DNA from 2 places in the Bradyrhizobium sp. LB11.1 genome. Region 1 is predicted to be linked to the other one. Evidence: predicted binding sites of a transcription regulator. Region 1 holds the regulator's gene; the other holds the start of a gene.
The links. The regulator PhoB, encoded in region 1, activates phosphate uptake and scavenging genes when phosphate is short. The targets are predictions, from matches to a motif close to TGTCATNNANCTGTCAT.

Region 2: phnC (phosphonate ABC transporter ATP-binding protein) is a predicted target of PhoB. The motif match lies at 2,202-2,218, and genes of this name have one in related genera.

The regions. Positions count from the first base shown of each region.
Region 1 is NZ_JBEPTH010000002.1:502,095-509,800, forward strand. It holds gene apaG (Co2+/Mg2+ efflux facilitator ApaG/CorD) at 1-111, shown strand, start outside; gene ABIA96_RS06285 (Hsp33 family molecular chaperone) at 229-1,248, opposite strand; gene argF (ornithine carbamoyltransferase) at 1,419-2,342, opposite strand; gene ABIA96_RS06295 (aspartate aminotransferase family protein) at 2,342-3,544, opposite strand; gene ABIA96_RS06300 (GcrA family cell cycle regulator) at 3,997-4,509, shown strand; gene phoB (phosphate regulon transcriptional regulator PhoB) at 4,629-5,345, opposite strand; gene phoU (phosphate signaling complex protein PhoU) at 5,368-6,084, opposite strand; gene pstB (phosphate ABC transporter ATP-binding protein PstB) at 6,096-6,917, opposite strand; gene pstA (phosphate ABC transporter permease PstA) at 6,914-7,706, opposite strand, start outside.
Region 2 is NZ_JBEPTH010000006.1:399,637-407,342, reverse strand. It holds gene ABIA96_RS19030 (DUF1045 domain-containing protein) at 1-222, opposite strand, end outside; gene ABIA96_RS19025 (alpha-D-ribose 1-methylphosphonate 5-triphosphate diphosphatase) at 241-1,434, opposite strand; gene ABIA96_RS19020 (LbetaH domain-containing protein) at 1,431-2,087, opposite strand; gene phnC (phosphonate ABC transporter ATP-binding protein) at 2,262-3,074, shown strand; gene phnD (phosphonate ABC transporter substrate-binding protein) at 3,140-4,069, shown strand; gene phnE (phosphonate ABC transporter, permease protein PhnE) at 4,142-5,026, shown strand; gene phnE (phosphonate ABC transporter, permease protein PhnE) at 5,041-5,871, shown strand; gene phnF (phosphonate metabolism transcriptional regulator PhnF) at 6,006-6,734, opposite strand; gene phnG (phosphonate C-P lyase system protein PhnG) at 6,855-7,319, shown strand; gene phnH (phosphonate C-P lyase system protein PhnH) at 7,324-7,706, shown strand, end outside.

The DNA.
Region 1 (7,706 bases):
GGCTTCATGACCGGCCGCTACCAGATGGTCAGCGCAAGCGGCGAACGTTTCGAGATCGATGTGCCGACGTTTTCGCTCGACAGCCCGGATCATAAGCGGGTGTTGAATTAGGCGAGCGCAGGTGCCGTAGGGTGGGCAAAGGCGCAAAGCGCCGTGCCCGCGATCTCGCTCGAATTCACTGACAAAATGGTGGGTACGCTACGCTTTGCCCACCCTACGAGAACGATGTTACGCGTCTTCGACGCCCGCTTCATCCGGCGTGAACTCGTACACCGATGAGCAGAACTCACAGGTCACGACGACCTTGTCGTCCTTGACCATCGCGCTGCGATCATCCGGCGAAAAGCTCTTCAGCATCGACGCGACCGCGTCGCGCGAGCAGGAGCATTGCGCTTTCAGGACCATCGGATTGAACACGCGCACGCCGCGCTCGTGGAAGAGGCGATAGAGCAGCCGCTCGCCGGAGAGATCGGGATCGATCAGCTCGACGTCCTCGACGGTTTCGATCAGCGAGCGCGCCTCGACCCACGCGTCGTCTTCAGCGATGGCGTGCACCTCGGCGCCTTCGGGCGCGTCGCCGGGATGCAGATCCGCCTGCCGCGCCCGCTCCGGCGCCTTCGGCAGGAATTGCATCAGCATGCCGCCGGCACGCCAGCGATGCTTGCCGCCGTCGCTCGAGCGCCACTCCTCGCCGACCGCGAGGCGCACGCGGGTCGGGATCTGCTCGGAGCGCAGGAAATATTCGTGGGCGGCGTCTTCCAGGCTGCCGCCATCGAGCGCAACCAGACCCTGGTAGCGGCTCATGTCGGGCCCCTGGTCGATGGTCATGGCGAGATGACCATGACCGAGCAGCGCGCCGGAGTGCATGCCAGTATCCTTGGCATCACCGAGGCGCTCGGCATCAAAGCGCGCATAGGCGCGCAGGCGATCCGGCGCCTGATAGTCCACCACCAGAAACGACACCGGCCCGTCGGTCTGTGCCTGCAGAATAAAACGGCCTTCGAACTTCAGCGCCGAGCCGAGCAGCGTCGTCAGCACGATAGCCTCGCCGAGCAGCTTGCCGACGGGTGCCGGGTAATCGTGCTTGGTCAGGATCTCGTCGAGCGCGGGACCGAGCCGCACCAGCCGCCCACGCACATCGAGCGCGTCGACCTCGTAGGGCAGCACGGCGTCATCGACGGGAACCGCGGACGGCGCACGAACCGGGCCCTCGAGCCCGGTGTTCATGTCAGGGGATTGGGAAACCATGGCGCATTATCTGGGGTCGATCGAGGTAAAATGAAAGAGGCACGCCCGCATTCCGTCGTCCGCGGAACGACGGGCTGCGTAGCCAGGATGGAGCGCAGCGCAATCCGGGGAGGTCTTCCGCGCGTTGAGAACCCCGGATTACGCTGCGCTCCATCCGGGCTACAAGATGATTACTTCACCGCGTCAAAGCACCAGGCCAAAATGCCCTTCTGCGCGTGCAGGCGGTTTTCGGCCTCGTCGAACACGACCGATTGCGGACCGTCGATCACCTCGTCGGTGACCTCCTCGCCGCGATGGGCAGGCAGGCAGTGCATGAACAGCGCGTCGGGCTTGGCCAGCGACATCAGCTTGGAATTGACCTGGTAGGGCTTGAGCACGTTGTGGCGGTGCTCACCTTCCTTGTCGCCCATCGACACCCAGGTGTCGGTGACGACGCAATCGGCACCCTTCACGGCGGCTTCCGCATCGGTGCCGAGCACGATCGACGCGCCGGTCGCCTTGATGAAGTCGCGCATCACCTTCTTGGGGGCGAGTTCCAGCGGCGTTGCGACATTCAGCTTGAACTTGAAGCGCTCGGCCGCATGAGCCCAGGACGCCAGCACATTGTTGTCGTCGCCGGTCCAGGCGACAGTGCGACCTTCGATCGGGCCGCGATGCTCTTCGTAAGTCAAGAGATCGGCCATCACCTGGCACGGATGCGAGCGCCGCGTCAGGCCGTTGATCACGGGCACGGTCGCGTTCGCCGCAAGCTCCAGCAGGGCCTCGTGATTGAGGATGCGGATCATGATGGCGTCGACATAGCGCGACAGCACGCGCGCGGTATCAGCAATGGTCTCGCCGCGGCCGAGCTGCATCTCGGCACCGGTGAGCATGATGGGCTCGCCGCCGAGCTGGCGCATGGCAACGTCGAACGACACGCGCGTACGGGTCGACGGACGCTCGAAGATCATCGCCAGCGTCTTGCCTTCGAGCGGCTTGACCGGCTGATGCGCCTTCTGCTTCGCCTTCATGGCGGAGGAGGCCGCGAGCATGCTCTTGAGCTCCGACAGCGGCAGCTCGTTGATATCCAGGAAGTGCTTTGGCGTCTTGCTCATCAGCTTGCCGCCCGCTTGTTGCCGGAGAGCGCAACGCAGGCACGTTCAAGCCGCCCGACGCTGTCTTCGATCTCGGCTTCGCTGACGATCAAGGGTGGCAGGAAACGCACCACGTTGTCGCCGGCGCCGACGGTCAGCAATTTTTCGTTGCGCAGCGCAGCGACCAGGTCGCCGGAGGGCACCACGGCCTTGATGCCAATCAGGAGCCCCTCGCCGCGGACTTCGCTGACGACATCGCCATGACGGTCGATCACGGAGGCGAGCTTCTGCTTGAGCAGCAGCGACATCTTCTGCACGTGGTCGAAGAAGCCGGGCTTGAGCATGACGTCGAGCACGGCGTTCGCGGCCGAGATCGCCAGCGGATTGCCGCCGAAGGTCGAGCCGTGCGAGCCGGGCCCCATGCCGGAGGCTGCGTCCGCAGTCGCCAGCACCGCGCCGATCGGGAAGCCGCCGCCGAGCGCCTTCGCCAGCGACATCACGTCGGGTGTGACGCCGGTGCGGCGATGGGCGAAGAGATCGCCGGTGCGCCCCATGCCGGTCTGCACCTCGTCGAACGCGAGCAGCAGGCCCTTCTCATCGCAGAGCTGGCGCAACGCCCTCAGGAAAGCAGGAGTCGCCGAACGCACGCCGCCCTCGCCCTGGATCGGCTCGATCAGGATGCCGGCGGTCTCCGGACCGATCGCCTTCTTTACGGCCTCGATATCGCCATGCGGCACCTGGTCGAAGCCTTCCATCGGCGGACCAAACCCTTCGAGATATTTTGCAGATCCCGTCGCTGCCAGCGTGGCCAGCGTGCGGCCATGGAAGGCGCCTTCGAAAGTGATGATGCGGTAGCGCTCCGGATGCCCCTTGGAGAAGTGATGATGGCGGACCAGCTTGATCACGCCCTCCAGCGCTTCGGCGCCGGAATTGCAGAAGAACACGAAGTCCGCAAAGCTCTCGTTGCAGAGGCGCGCGGCAAGCTTCTCGCCGTCCGGGCTCTGAAACAGGTTCGACATATGCCAGAGCTTGGTCGCCTGCTCCTGCAACGCCTTGACCAGCGCGGGGTGGGCATGGCCGAGCGCATTCACCGCCACGCCCGAGGTGAAATCGAGATAGCGATCGCCATTGGTCGCGATCAGCCAGCAGCCCTCGCCGCGCTCGAAACCGAGGTCGGATCTGGCGAAAACGGGGAGCAAATGCGGGGCTGCGCTATTCGTCATGACGGTCACTTGAATGTTGCGGACGGCGTGGTGTGCATTGCGCAACGCACCATTCACCGGCCCGGAAAACGAAACGTGCCGCCTTTTAAGGGCGGCACGCATGACTATCTTAGGCTTGGTGAAACGGGTGTCAATGCCGCCCGAAAGCCTCGCGAAACGCTAAATCCGTAGTCTTGCGGTGACGATTTCGCGGGATTTCGCCACGGAACATGTGGAAGCGAGTCGGCGGACTCTTGCGCGCGAGTCACGCCATATTGTAGCGTCTGGCTTGTCAGATACGACATCTCGTGCAGCGGTTCTGATCCCAAAAGTCCTCATGTACCGGCGTTAACGTTCGGGCGTCTCATTGCGCCCGGCGAGCCTTAAGGGATTCGGGCGGCACGGGTTTTTAAGGCTTAGGCATTCGCCGTGCGGCCCCAGGATGGTTGGCCCGCGGCGAAGGAAAGGGTGCAATGACGGTTTTGACCTGGTCCGACGATCGCGTCGAGCAGTTGAAAAAGCTCTGGGAGGCCGGACTTTCGGCCAGCCAGATCGCGGCCGAGCTCGGCAACGTCACCCGCAATGCCGTAATCGGCAAGGTGCACAGGCTCGGTCTGTCCGGCCGCGCCAAGAGCCCGTCGTCGGCCGCTCCCCGGCCGCGCAAGGCGCGTCCCGCGCAGCACATGATGCGGGTGAGCCGGCCGATCGCGCGGGGCAACACCGCGCTGGCGCAGGCCTTCGAGGTCGAGGTCGAGGCCGAGCCGGTCACCTACGACAATGTGGTGCCGATGAGCCAGCGGCTATCGCTGCTCGAATTGAACGAGGCGACCTGCCACTGGCCGGTCGGCGATCCCTCGAGCCCGGATTTCTTCTTCTGCGGCGGCAAGGCGCTTTCGGGCCTGCCCTACTGCGCCCAGCACTCGCGCGTTGCGTATCAGCCGGCGTCGGATCGTCGGCGCGCGCCGGTGAAGCCGGGACCGCGCTGAGTTCGTATTGCGATTAAGCTGGAGCCGTCGCGCGCCGACGGCCCTACAACAAGTTCAATGTCGTCACGGCGAAGGCCGCGACGACATCGGAATGTGCAGCGAGAGCTCGCTACATCAGCTCACAAACTTTGCGCCTGCTCCGCCTTGGCAAACCGATCATCCAGCGCATATCCGGCGCCGCGGACGGTGCGGATCGGGTCCTGCTCGCGGCCGAGATTGAGCAGCTTGCGCAGGCGGCCGATATGCACGTCGACGGTGCGCTCGTCGATGTAGATGTCGCGGCCCCAGACGCTGTCGAGTAACTGTTCGCGCGAGAACACGCGGCCGGGGTGCTCCAGGAAAAACTCCAGCAGGCGATATTCGGTCGGGCCGAGATCGATCGGTCGGCCCGAACGCGCCACGCGGCGCTTTTCGCGATCGAGCTCGATGTCGCCGAAAGCCAGGACGGTTGCGAGCCGCTCAGGGCTAGCGCGCCGGAGCAGGCCCTTCACGCGCGCGAGCAGCTCGGGCACCGAGAATGGCTTGACGATGTAATCGTCGGCACCGGTCGCCAGGCCCCGCACCCGCTCGCTTTCCTCACCGCGCGCGGTGAGCATGATGATCGGCAGCTGCTTGGTGTCGGACCGCGTCCGCAGCCGACGGCAGAGTTCGATACCGGACAGACCCGGCAGCATCCAGTCGAGCACGATCAGATCGGGGATGTGCTCTTTGAGACGGGTGTCGGCGTCGTCGCCGCGCATCACCGTCTCGACGTCATAGCCGTCGCCTTCGAGGTTGTAGCGGAGAAGCTCGGTCAGAGCTTCTTCGTCTTCAACCACCATAATGCGTGCGCCCATGGGGTCGTCGCTCCTTAAGGATTCAAGTATTGGGGACCGTCGTGGCGAAGGTCGTCATGTCGCCCTTCGGCCGCTTATCGGTGATGGCCTGGCCTTCGATCATGTAGAACACGGTCTCGGCAATGTTGGTGGCGTGGTCGCCGATCCGCTCGATGTTCTTGGCGCAGAACATCAGGTGGATGCAGAACGAGATGTTGCGCGGATCCTCCATCATGTAGGTGAGGAGCTCGCGGAACAGCGAGGTGCAGATGGCGTCGACTTCCTCGTCGCCCTTCCACACCGCCATCGCCGCCGGCAGGTCGTGCGCGGCATAGGCGTCCAGCACCGACTTGACCTGCTGCTGCACGAGGTCGGTCATGTGCTCGAGGCCACGGAACAGCTTGAGCGGATGGAAATCCGTCTCCAGCGCCGCGACGCGCTTGCCCATGTTCTTGGCGAGGTCGCCGATGCGCTCGAGATCGGTCGCAACGCGCATGGCGCCGACGATCTCGCGCAGATCGACCGCCATCGGCTGGCGACGCGCGATGGTAAGCACGGCGCGCTCCTCGATCTTCTTCTGGAGCGCGTCGAGCTCGGCGTCGATGGTGACGACGCGCTGGCCGAGCGCGACGTCGCGGCGGATCAGCGCGTCGACGGAATCGACGATCATGCGCTCGGCGATGCCGCCCATCTCGGCGACCAGGCGCGTGAGTTCCTGGAGGTCGGTGTCGAAGGCTTTTGCGGTATGTTCAGAACCCATGTCCTGTCTCCTCAGCCGAACCGGCCGGTGATGTAATCCTGCGTGCGCCGGTCGGTCGGCGACGTAAAGATCTTGCTGGTGTCGTCGAACTCGATCAGCTCGCCGAGATACATGAAGGCGGTCTTGTCGGAAACGCGCGCCGCCTGCTGCATGTTGTGGGTCACGATCGCGATCGTGTAGTTCTCGGACAGCTCCTGGATCAGCTCCTCGACCTTGGCAGTCGAGATCGGGTCGAGCGCCGAGCAGGGCTCGTCGAACAGGATCACCTCGGGCCGCACCGCGACGGTGCGGGCAATGCAGAGGCGCTGCTGCTGGCCGCCGGAGAGCGACAGGCCGGAGGCGTTGAGCTTGTCCTTGACCTCGTTCCAGAGAGCACCGCCGCGCAGCGCCTTCTCGACACGGTCGTCCATCTCGGACTTCGAGATCTTCTCATAGAGACGGATGCCGAAGGCGATGTTCTCGTAGATCGTCATCGGGAACGGCGTCGGCTTCTGGAACACCATACCGACGCGGGCGCGCAGCAGATTGAGGTCGAGCTTGGGGTCGAGAATGTTGGTCTGGTCGAGCATCAGCTGACCGGTGACGCGCTGGCCCGGATAGAGATCGTACATCCGGTTGAAGATGCGCAGCAGGGTCGACTTGCCGCAGCCCGACGGGCCGATGAAGGCCGTGACACGGTTGGTGCCGAGCGCCAGATTGATGTTCTTCAGCGCGTGGTGCTCGCCGTAATAGAAGTTGAGGTTGCGAACCGTCACCTTGGCCGGAGCGTCGGGCAGCGGCTGCGAGCCGGGATGAACGGTGGGCGCACTGACGGAAACAGACATTTCGCTCATTTTGCAGTCCTCTCGGCGCTCAGGATGCGCGCGCCAATGTTCAGGGCAAGCACGGTCAAAGTGATCAGCAGGGCGCCGCTCCAGGCCAACTGCTTCCAGTAGGCATATGGGCTCTGCACGAAGTTGTTGATGGTCACCGGCAGGTTGGCCATCGTCTTGTTCAGGCCCAGGCTGAAGAACTGGTTCGACAGTGCGGTGAACAGCAGCGGCGCGGTCTCGCCGGCGACGCGGGCGGTGGCCAGCATGACGCCGGTGATGAGGCCCGAGCGCGCCGCGCGATAGGCGATGCGCTTGATCACCAGCGAGCGCGGCAGGCCGAGCGCGGACGCGGCCTCGCGCAATGCGTTCGGCACCAGCAGCAGCATGTCCTCGGTCGTCCGCAGCACCACCGGGATCACGATCACCGCGAGCGCGAGCGCCCCTGCGATCGCCGAGAAGCCGCGCATCGGCACCACCACCGCACCATAGATGAACAGGCCGATGATGATCGAGGGCGCCGAGAGCAGGATGTCGTTGATGAAACGGATCACCGAGGTGAGCCTGTCGTTGCGGCCGTACTCGGCGAGATATGTGCCGGCGAACAGGCCGAGCGGCGCGCCGATGCCGACGCCGATCACGGTCATGATCACCGAGCCGACGATGGCGTTGCGCAGGCCGCCTTCGGTCGAGCCCGGAGGCGGCGTGTCCGCGGCGAAGAGCTCCAGGTTCAGGCCTGCCAGGCCGTTATAGAGCAGCGTCATCAGGATCAGCGCGAGCCAGGTGACGCCGAACGCGGCGGCACCGATGCAG
Region 2 (7,706 bases), on a different contig from region 1:
CGATACCAGCGCCATCGGCGCCTTTAGTGTGCCGTGAAAGCCGTATTTGCGGGGATCGGCGGTGATGTCGCGCCAGTCGGGCGCGACATGCAGGGCCTCCTGCGGAAACGAAATCTCGTCGCCCGTGTAGGCATCATAGCCGAGCAGCTCAGCGCCGAAGCGGGACAGCGCATTGTCGGCGCCGGCGGCAAAATAGATCGCGTAGCGGGGAGAATCTGTCATTGCCGGAGCATAACCAATTTATGCCGCGACGACAGTCTCGCGCGGCGTCGCCGCAGCGCTGAGCAGCCGCGTCGCATCGGTGAGATGCACGAGCTTTCCGGCGGCAATCACCGCAACCAGCCGCGGCCGTTCGGGCGCGCTGTCGTCGACCAGCAGGATGTCGGCGCGACGGCCTGCGGCGAGCGTGCCGCGATCGATCAGGCCTGTGGCCTGCGCCGGTGCCAACGAGATCAGCTTCCAGGCCTCCGTCAGCGGCAGCACGCCGTCCGCGGCAAGCCGGAACGCGGCGAGCAGTGGCGCCGGATAATAATAATCCGACGCCAGCACCGAGCAGAGTCCCTTGGCGATCATGTCGGACGCCTTGGTCCAGCCGGTATGGCTGCCACCGCGCAGGACGTTCGGCGCGCCGTAGACGATGGCGTCGCCAGCAGAAGCGGCTTCGCGCGCGGTCTCCTCGTTGATCGGAAATTCGGCGAGAGTCACGCCCATAGCACGAAAGCCTTGTCGCATCGCCGGCGTCGCATCGTCATGTGAGAGCATCCGCACGCCGGCGGCGCGAGAAGCAGCCGCGAGCCGGCCGATCGATGCCGGAACATCGGCGGCACGCGATACGATGTGAGCGACGAGGCTGTCGAAATCGTCGCTCGATAGCCCTGTGCGCTCCACCATGCGGTTGCGCTTGCGTGGCTTGGCCATGTCGCCGATGGTGCCGTCCATGTGGTCGTTGAAAGCGAACAGGTCGACGCGGCCTTCGGCGAGCCACTGGCCGATCTCGTCCTCGGCATCGAGATTGTAGGTCTCGTGCCGCAGGTGAAAGCGGGTGTCGGCGGCGAAGTGCGGACGCTGCCGCTCGATCGCCTCGAGCAGACACCTTGCATTGTCGCCGCTGCGCAGGCCCGGCTCCCACGACCAGGTCGTGGCGTGGAACACCGTGGTGATGCCGTTGCTGATGACCTGGCGGTCGGTGTCGGCAAGCGCGACGTCGATCGGGAAATCGACGCCGGCGCGCGGCATCATCTGCCGCTCGAAGGCATCGCCATGAAGGTCGACGATCCCGGGCAGCACCAGCAGGTTGCGCGCATCGATCGCCAGCCGGGCTCGGCCGCGAGACGCGTCGACCTGCGTAATGTCAGTTCCGGAAACCGCGAGTGAAGTTTCGGCGAACTCGGAGTCGATCAGGGTCCGACCACCTTCAAGGAAAATGTCTGTCACGCGACCGCGCTTCGTTTGCTGGCAGAGCAATGTGCCCCTGCTTCATATGCCGTCAGGAAATCTTCAATTGCGAGCTTGCGGAAATCGGGCAGCGCCGCACGCAATTTGTCGTGATCCCAGTCCCACCATGCCAGCTTTGCAAGCCGTCCGGCAACCTCTTCCGAGAACCGGCGCCGCACGATGCGCGCGGGATTGCCGGCGACGATGGTGTAGGCCGGCACGTCCTTGGTGACGATGGCGCCGGCCGCGATCACCGCACCGGTGCCGATGTTGCGGCCCGGCAGCACGACCGCGCCATGGCCGATCCAGACGTCATGGCCGATATGAACGTGATGCTGGCGTCGCCAGTCGAAGAATTCAGTGTCGTCACTTTCGCCCGGAAAATAGGCGCTGGAGCGATAGGTGAAGTGCGCCTGCGTCGCGCGGTGCATCGGATGATTGCCGGGATTGATGCGCGTCATCGCCGCGATCGAGCAGAATTTTCCGATGGTGGTGTAGGTGATCTGCGCGTCGTTGACGACGTAGGAGTAATCGCCCATCGCCACCTCGTGCAGGATCGTGCGCGCGCCGACTTCGGTGTAGGCGCCAAGCCGGGTCTCGTGCAGCTTCGCAGATGCATCGATGGTCGGTTGGACCGAAAGCAGCTTGGCCATGTTGCATCCGAAAGCTTGAGGGCAGGCGCTCGTCTTCGAGCGGCTTGATGACAATGTCACGACGACGCGATGACAGTGGACGATGTGTGTAGGATCGCCGCACCGCGATGGCCGTGTCACACAAGTGTCAAGCGTCGGCGATAGCGATGGGCTCCAGCTACTCTGGAGCCCTGCATGCTGGTGGTTGAAGGTCTGACGTGCCGCTTCGGCGCAAAAGCCGCGGTGGACGACGCCTCGTTTCAAATCTCCCCCGGCGGCTTCGTCGGTGTGATCGGGCGTTCCGGCGCCGGTAAATCGACGCTGTTGCGGACCCTCAATCGTCTGGTGACGCCGACGCAGGGCCGTATCCTGTTCGACGGCCTCGACGTCACCGCGCTGCGCGGCAAGCAGCTGCGGCAGTGGCGGGCGCGATCGGCGATGATCTTTCAGCAGTTCAACCTGGTCGGCCGGCTCGACGTGCTGACCAACGTGCTGATGGGACGTTTGGCCACGATGCCGGCCTGGCGCTCGCTGTCGCAGACCTGGCCCGAGCAGGACAAGGCGCTGGCGATGTCGGCGCTCGAACAGTTCGATATCGCCTCGCTCGCCGCCCAGCGTGCCGACCAGCTCTCCGGGGGGCAGCAGCAGCGCGTCGCGATCGCGCGGGCGCTGGTGCAGCAGCCCGACATCATCCTCGCCGACGAGCCAATCGCCTCGCTCGACCCGCGCAACACCAAGATCGTGATGGATGCGCTTCTGCGTATCAACAAGCACTTCGGCATCACCGTGCTCTGCAATCTGCATTCGCTCGATCTGGCGCGCAGCTATTGCGACCGCCTGATCGGCATGGCGGCGGGCCGGGTGGTGTTCGACGGCGCGCCGTCCGAGCTGACCGACCTTGTCGCGCGTGAGCTCTACGATCTTGAGGCTGCCGACGTCATGGGCGGCACACCTGTCCCGGCGCCCGAGGGCGTCCCGGCACTCGGAACGGCGGCAGCCGCCGCTTGAGGAGCGCCGCAGCCGTCATTGCCAGTTTTTTGCGTCAACCGAACCCAACCGATGAAGAGGTCATCATGATTACTCGCAGACTCATTCTGGCCGGCGCCGCCGCGCTGACCTTTGCCGGATCCGCTTCCGCCGAAGACTGGAAAGCGAAATATCCGGAGATCACCTTCGCCGTGATCCCGGCCGAGAACGGCTCGGGCGTCACCGAGCGCTATGGTCCCTTCGTCGATTATCTGTCGAAGGAGCTTGGCGTGAAGGTTACGCTGCGCGTCGCCAACGACTACGCTGCCGTCATCGAAGGCCAGCGCGCCGGCAACATCCAGATCGGCTATTACGGCCCGGCCTCGTTCGCCCGCGCGCGTCTCACCGGCGTGAAGACGGATGCCTTCGTCATCGACGTCAATTCCGACGGATCGAAGGGTTACTACTCGGTGTTCTACGTGCTGGCGAAGTCGCCGTACCAGAAAGTCGAGGAGCTCAAGGGCAAGAATCTCGGCCTGGTTGATCCGAACTCGACCTCGGGCAACAACATGCCCCGCTTCAAGCTGAACGCGATGGGCATCGATCCCGACGCCTACTTCTCCAAGGTGATCTTCACCGGTAGCCACGAGAATGCAGTGCTGGCGCTGGCCCAGGGCACCGTCGACGTCGCCGCCAACTGGTGGAACGCCGCCGACGATTCCAACCTGACCCGCATGCTCAACAAGGGCATGGTGAAGTCGGCCGACGGCACCGTGTTGAAGAAGGAAGACTTCCGCATCATCGTGAAGTCCGACCTCATCATCAACTCGCCCTACGCCTATCTCAGCGATCTGCCCGACGATATGAAGGCCGCCATCAAGAAGGCCTTCCTCGACGCGGCGCAGAAGGATCCCGAGGCGTTCAAGAAGCTCTCCGACGGCAAGAACAAGCCCTGGGAGCCGATCTCCAACGACGATTACAACAAGACCATCGAGCTGATTAAGTTCGTCGACAATCTGCGTAAGAAGGCGTCCTGAGCTCGTCGGGACGACGCTACTCGAGCCGGGTCGGCGGACCCGGCTCTTTTTCTTGATGGATCCGTGCCTTCGATGACGATTGCGGTTTCGATCCTACCCGAGCAGCAGCTCGCCGTCCTCAACGCTGCCTATCGCAAGGCAGTTGCGCGCAAGCGCTTGCGCCTGCTGGCAGGCCTCGCCGTGTTCGTCGCCGCGCTGATCGTGGCATCGATCGGCGCCGAGGTGAATTTGCGCACCTTCTTCGCCTATTTCGGCAACTTCGTCAGCTATTTCGACCGCATCCTCACCCTCGACAGCGGTCAGCGGGTCTGGGCCAATTTTGGCGAGTGGTTCTGGGGCTGGCACAAATGGCTGAAGCTGCTCGGAGAGACGCTGCTGATCAGCTATGTCGGCACGCTGGCCGGCGCTGTCCTGGCTTTCCTGCTGAATTTCTTCGCGGCTGAAAACACCTCGCCCGGACCATGGCTTCGCTTCGTGGTGCGGCGCCTGCTCGAATTTGCGCGCACGGTGCCGGGCATCGTTTTCGCGCTGATCTTCGTGATCGCCTTCGGCCTCGGGCCGATGGCGGGCGTGCTCGCGATCGCGATCCACTCCACGGGCGCGCTCGGCAAATTGTTCTCGGAAATCGTCGAGAATGCCGACATGAAGCCGGTCGAGGGCATCCGCTCGACCGGTGCGAGCTGGATTTCCTGCATGCGCTTTGCGATCCTGCCGCAGGTCTCGGCCGGCTACGCCAGCTACGCGCTTCTCCGCTTCGAGATCAACGTCCGCGAGGCGTCGGTCATGGGCTTCGTCGGCGCTGGCGGCATCGGGCAGGAGCTGATCGTCGCGATCCGCAAATTCTACTACTCCGACGTCAGCGCGATCCTCGTGACCATCATCGTCACGGTTTTCCTGATCGACATCACGACCGGCTGGGTGCGTGGCCGCTTGTTCGGCAGGGAGGCGCGGACGTGAGCAAGCTCCCGGAGATGAATGCCGCGGAGCTCCGCGCGCGCTACCCAGATGTCTTTAGCCGCCCGGCGTCGTTGCGCCTCGCAACGCCCGTGATGCTCGTCGTCGCGTTCGCGATCTTCGTGTTCGGCCTGGTCGATCTCGATTTCTCGCCGTCGCGTTTCATCTCGGGGCTGAGCCAGCTCGGCTGGATCAGCATGATGATGATCCCGCCCGATCCCGGCTCGTCGCTGCCGCTCTATCTGAAGGCGATGGGAGAGACCCTGTCGATCGCGCTGCTCGGCACCACGCTGGCCGCAGTGCTGGCGCTGCCGGTCAGCCTGTTCGCGGCGCGCAATGTGGTGCCGTCGATCTTCCTGCGCTTTCCGGTGCGGCGATTCCTCGATTCGATTCGCGGCGTCGACACGCTGATCTGGGCGCTGGTGTGGATCAACGTCGTCGGGCTCGGCCCGTTCGCCGGCGTGCTCGCGATCGCGGTGTCGGATTTCGGCGCGTTCGGCAAACTGTTCTCGGAGGCGATCGAAGGGGCCGATCAGAAGCAAGTCGAGGGCATCCGTGCCTCCGGTGGCAGCGCGCTGCACGAGATTCGCTTCGGCCTGATGCCGCAGGTGCTGCCTGTCATCGCCGGACAGGTGCTCTATTTCATCGAATCCAACACGCGCTCGGCCACCATCATCGGGATCGTCGGTGCCGGCGGCATCGGCCTCCAGCTCGCCGAGCAGATCCGCGTGTTGGAATGGCAGAAGGTGTCGTTCCTGATTCTGATGATCCTGGTCGCGGTCGCCGCGATCGATTTCATCTCCGGCAAGCTGCGGTTTGCGATTATTGGGCGAAGGGCTGTCGCCTGATCACAGCTGCCGTAGGGTGGGCAAAGCGCAAGCGTGCCCACCATTCCTCTCGAATCTTGGAAGTATCGTGGGCACGGCGCAAGAGCGCCTTTGCCCACCCTACGAGACCGTTGTCGTGGAGCGAGCGAGCGCCCCTAAGGCTCGACTAAAAACTCCACCCGCTCTGCCGCAAAGCGCGAGTGCTTCGTCACCAGCGGCTTGCCCTCGAGATCGAGGTCGGTGGCATCGACCACCAGGATCGGCCGGCCCAGCGGGAGATCAAGCCGCGCAGCGTCGGTCGCATCGACGATGCCGGCGGTGATCCGGGTGGCGCCGCGGCGGTAATCGCGGATTCCGTAATGCTCGAGCATCTTCGTCATCGAGCGCGTCGCGGCAAACACGGTGCCGGCACTCGGAAACAGTTCCGCCGACAGCCAGGTCGTGGAGACGCAGATCGGCGTGCGGTCGGCGAGGCGAATGGCCTCGATCCGGACCAGCGGTGCGCCGGACTTCAATCCCAGTTCCCGCGCGAGCTCGCGGGTCGCGATGTCTTCCGATGCCTCGATCAGCTGGCCCCGCGGTTCGCGACCACCGGCGCCGACGATCTCGGAGAAGCGCGTGCGCGAGCGCAAGGGATAGGCGAGTTTCTGCGCCTCGACATAGGTTCCGCTGCCGCGTTCGGCGCGGACGATGCCGCGCTCGGCAAGCGCCGCGAGCGCGCGCCGCACGGTGTGGCGATTGACGCGATAAGTCTCGGCGATCTCCATCTCGCCCGGCAGCTTGTCGCCTGCGGCAAAACGGCCGTCGGCGATGCCGCGCTCGATGCCGTCGGCAACGAGTCGCCACAGCGCGACGCCAGAGGAGGCGGTGTCCTGCATGCTCATGTCGGCGGCCAGCCTAGCCCAGAAATCACAGCTTTGTCACGAAACAGTCATGGCGCTTCCGTATCAAGTTGTCTAGTATAATAGACAACTTGGAATCGACAAGTTCTGCAGAAAAGATCGGTGGATTCGGTGACCCAGCACAACACCCAGCAAGCCCAGCGCCAGGCCGCCATGGCCGTGCTGGCGCACGCGGAGGCGGGCGAGATCGCCGCTCGCCTCCGCACGATCCACCTGCCCGGGCATCAGGATTTGCGGGAGCCCGAGAACGGTCTGGTGATGTTGCGCGGCCGGGTCGGCGGCGACGGCGCGCCGTTTAATCTCGGCGAGGCGACGGTGTCGCGCGCGGCCGTTCGGCTTGCGAGCGGCGAGCTCGGCTTCGGTTACACGCTCGGGCGCGATGGCGAGAAGGCGCGGCTGATCGCGCTGTGCGACGCCCTGGTGCAATCGCGTGATTTCGGCTCAGTCGTCGAGCGCGACGTTATCGCGCCGTTGCGCGAGCAGCTTATGGTCAGGCGCAAGCAGGCGGCGGAAGAGACCGCGGCGACGAAGGTTGATTTCTACACCATGGTGCGCGGTGAGGGGTGAGGCGATGACCACGATTGCGGAACTGCCGCCGGGTTTCGTCGACAAGGTGTTGTCGGCGCAATCGACCTTTCGCTCGGTGATGGACGCGATGGCGCGGCCGGGTTCGGTCCAGCGCATCGTGCCGATGGCTGGGACGCCTGCCACGATGATGCGCGGCACCGCCGCGATCGCGCTGACGCTGTTCGACCACGACACGCCACTCTGGCTCGATGCGCGGATGTCGGAGAATGCCGACGTTTTGAAGTGGCTCAAGTTTTACACCGGCGCGCCGGTGGTGCAGGATTCCTCGATCGCGGCCTTTGCGCTGATCAATGACGGCGGTGCGCTGCCCTCGCTCGAGCGTTTCGCGCTCGGCACCAACGAATATCCGGATCGCTCGACCACGGT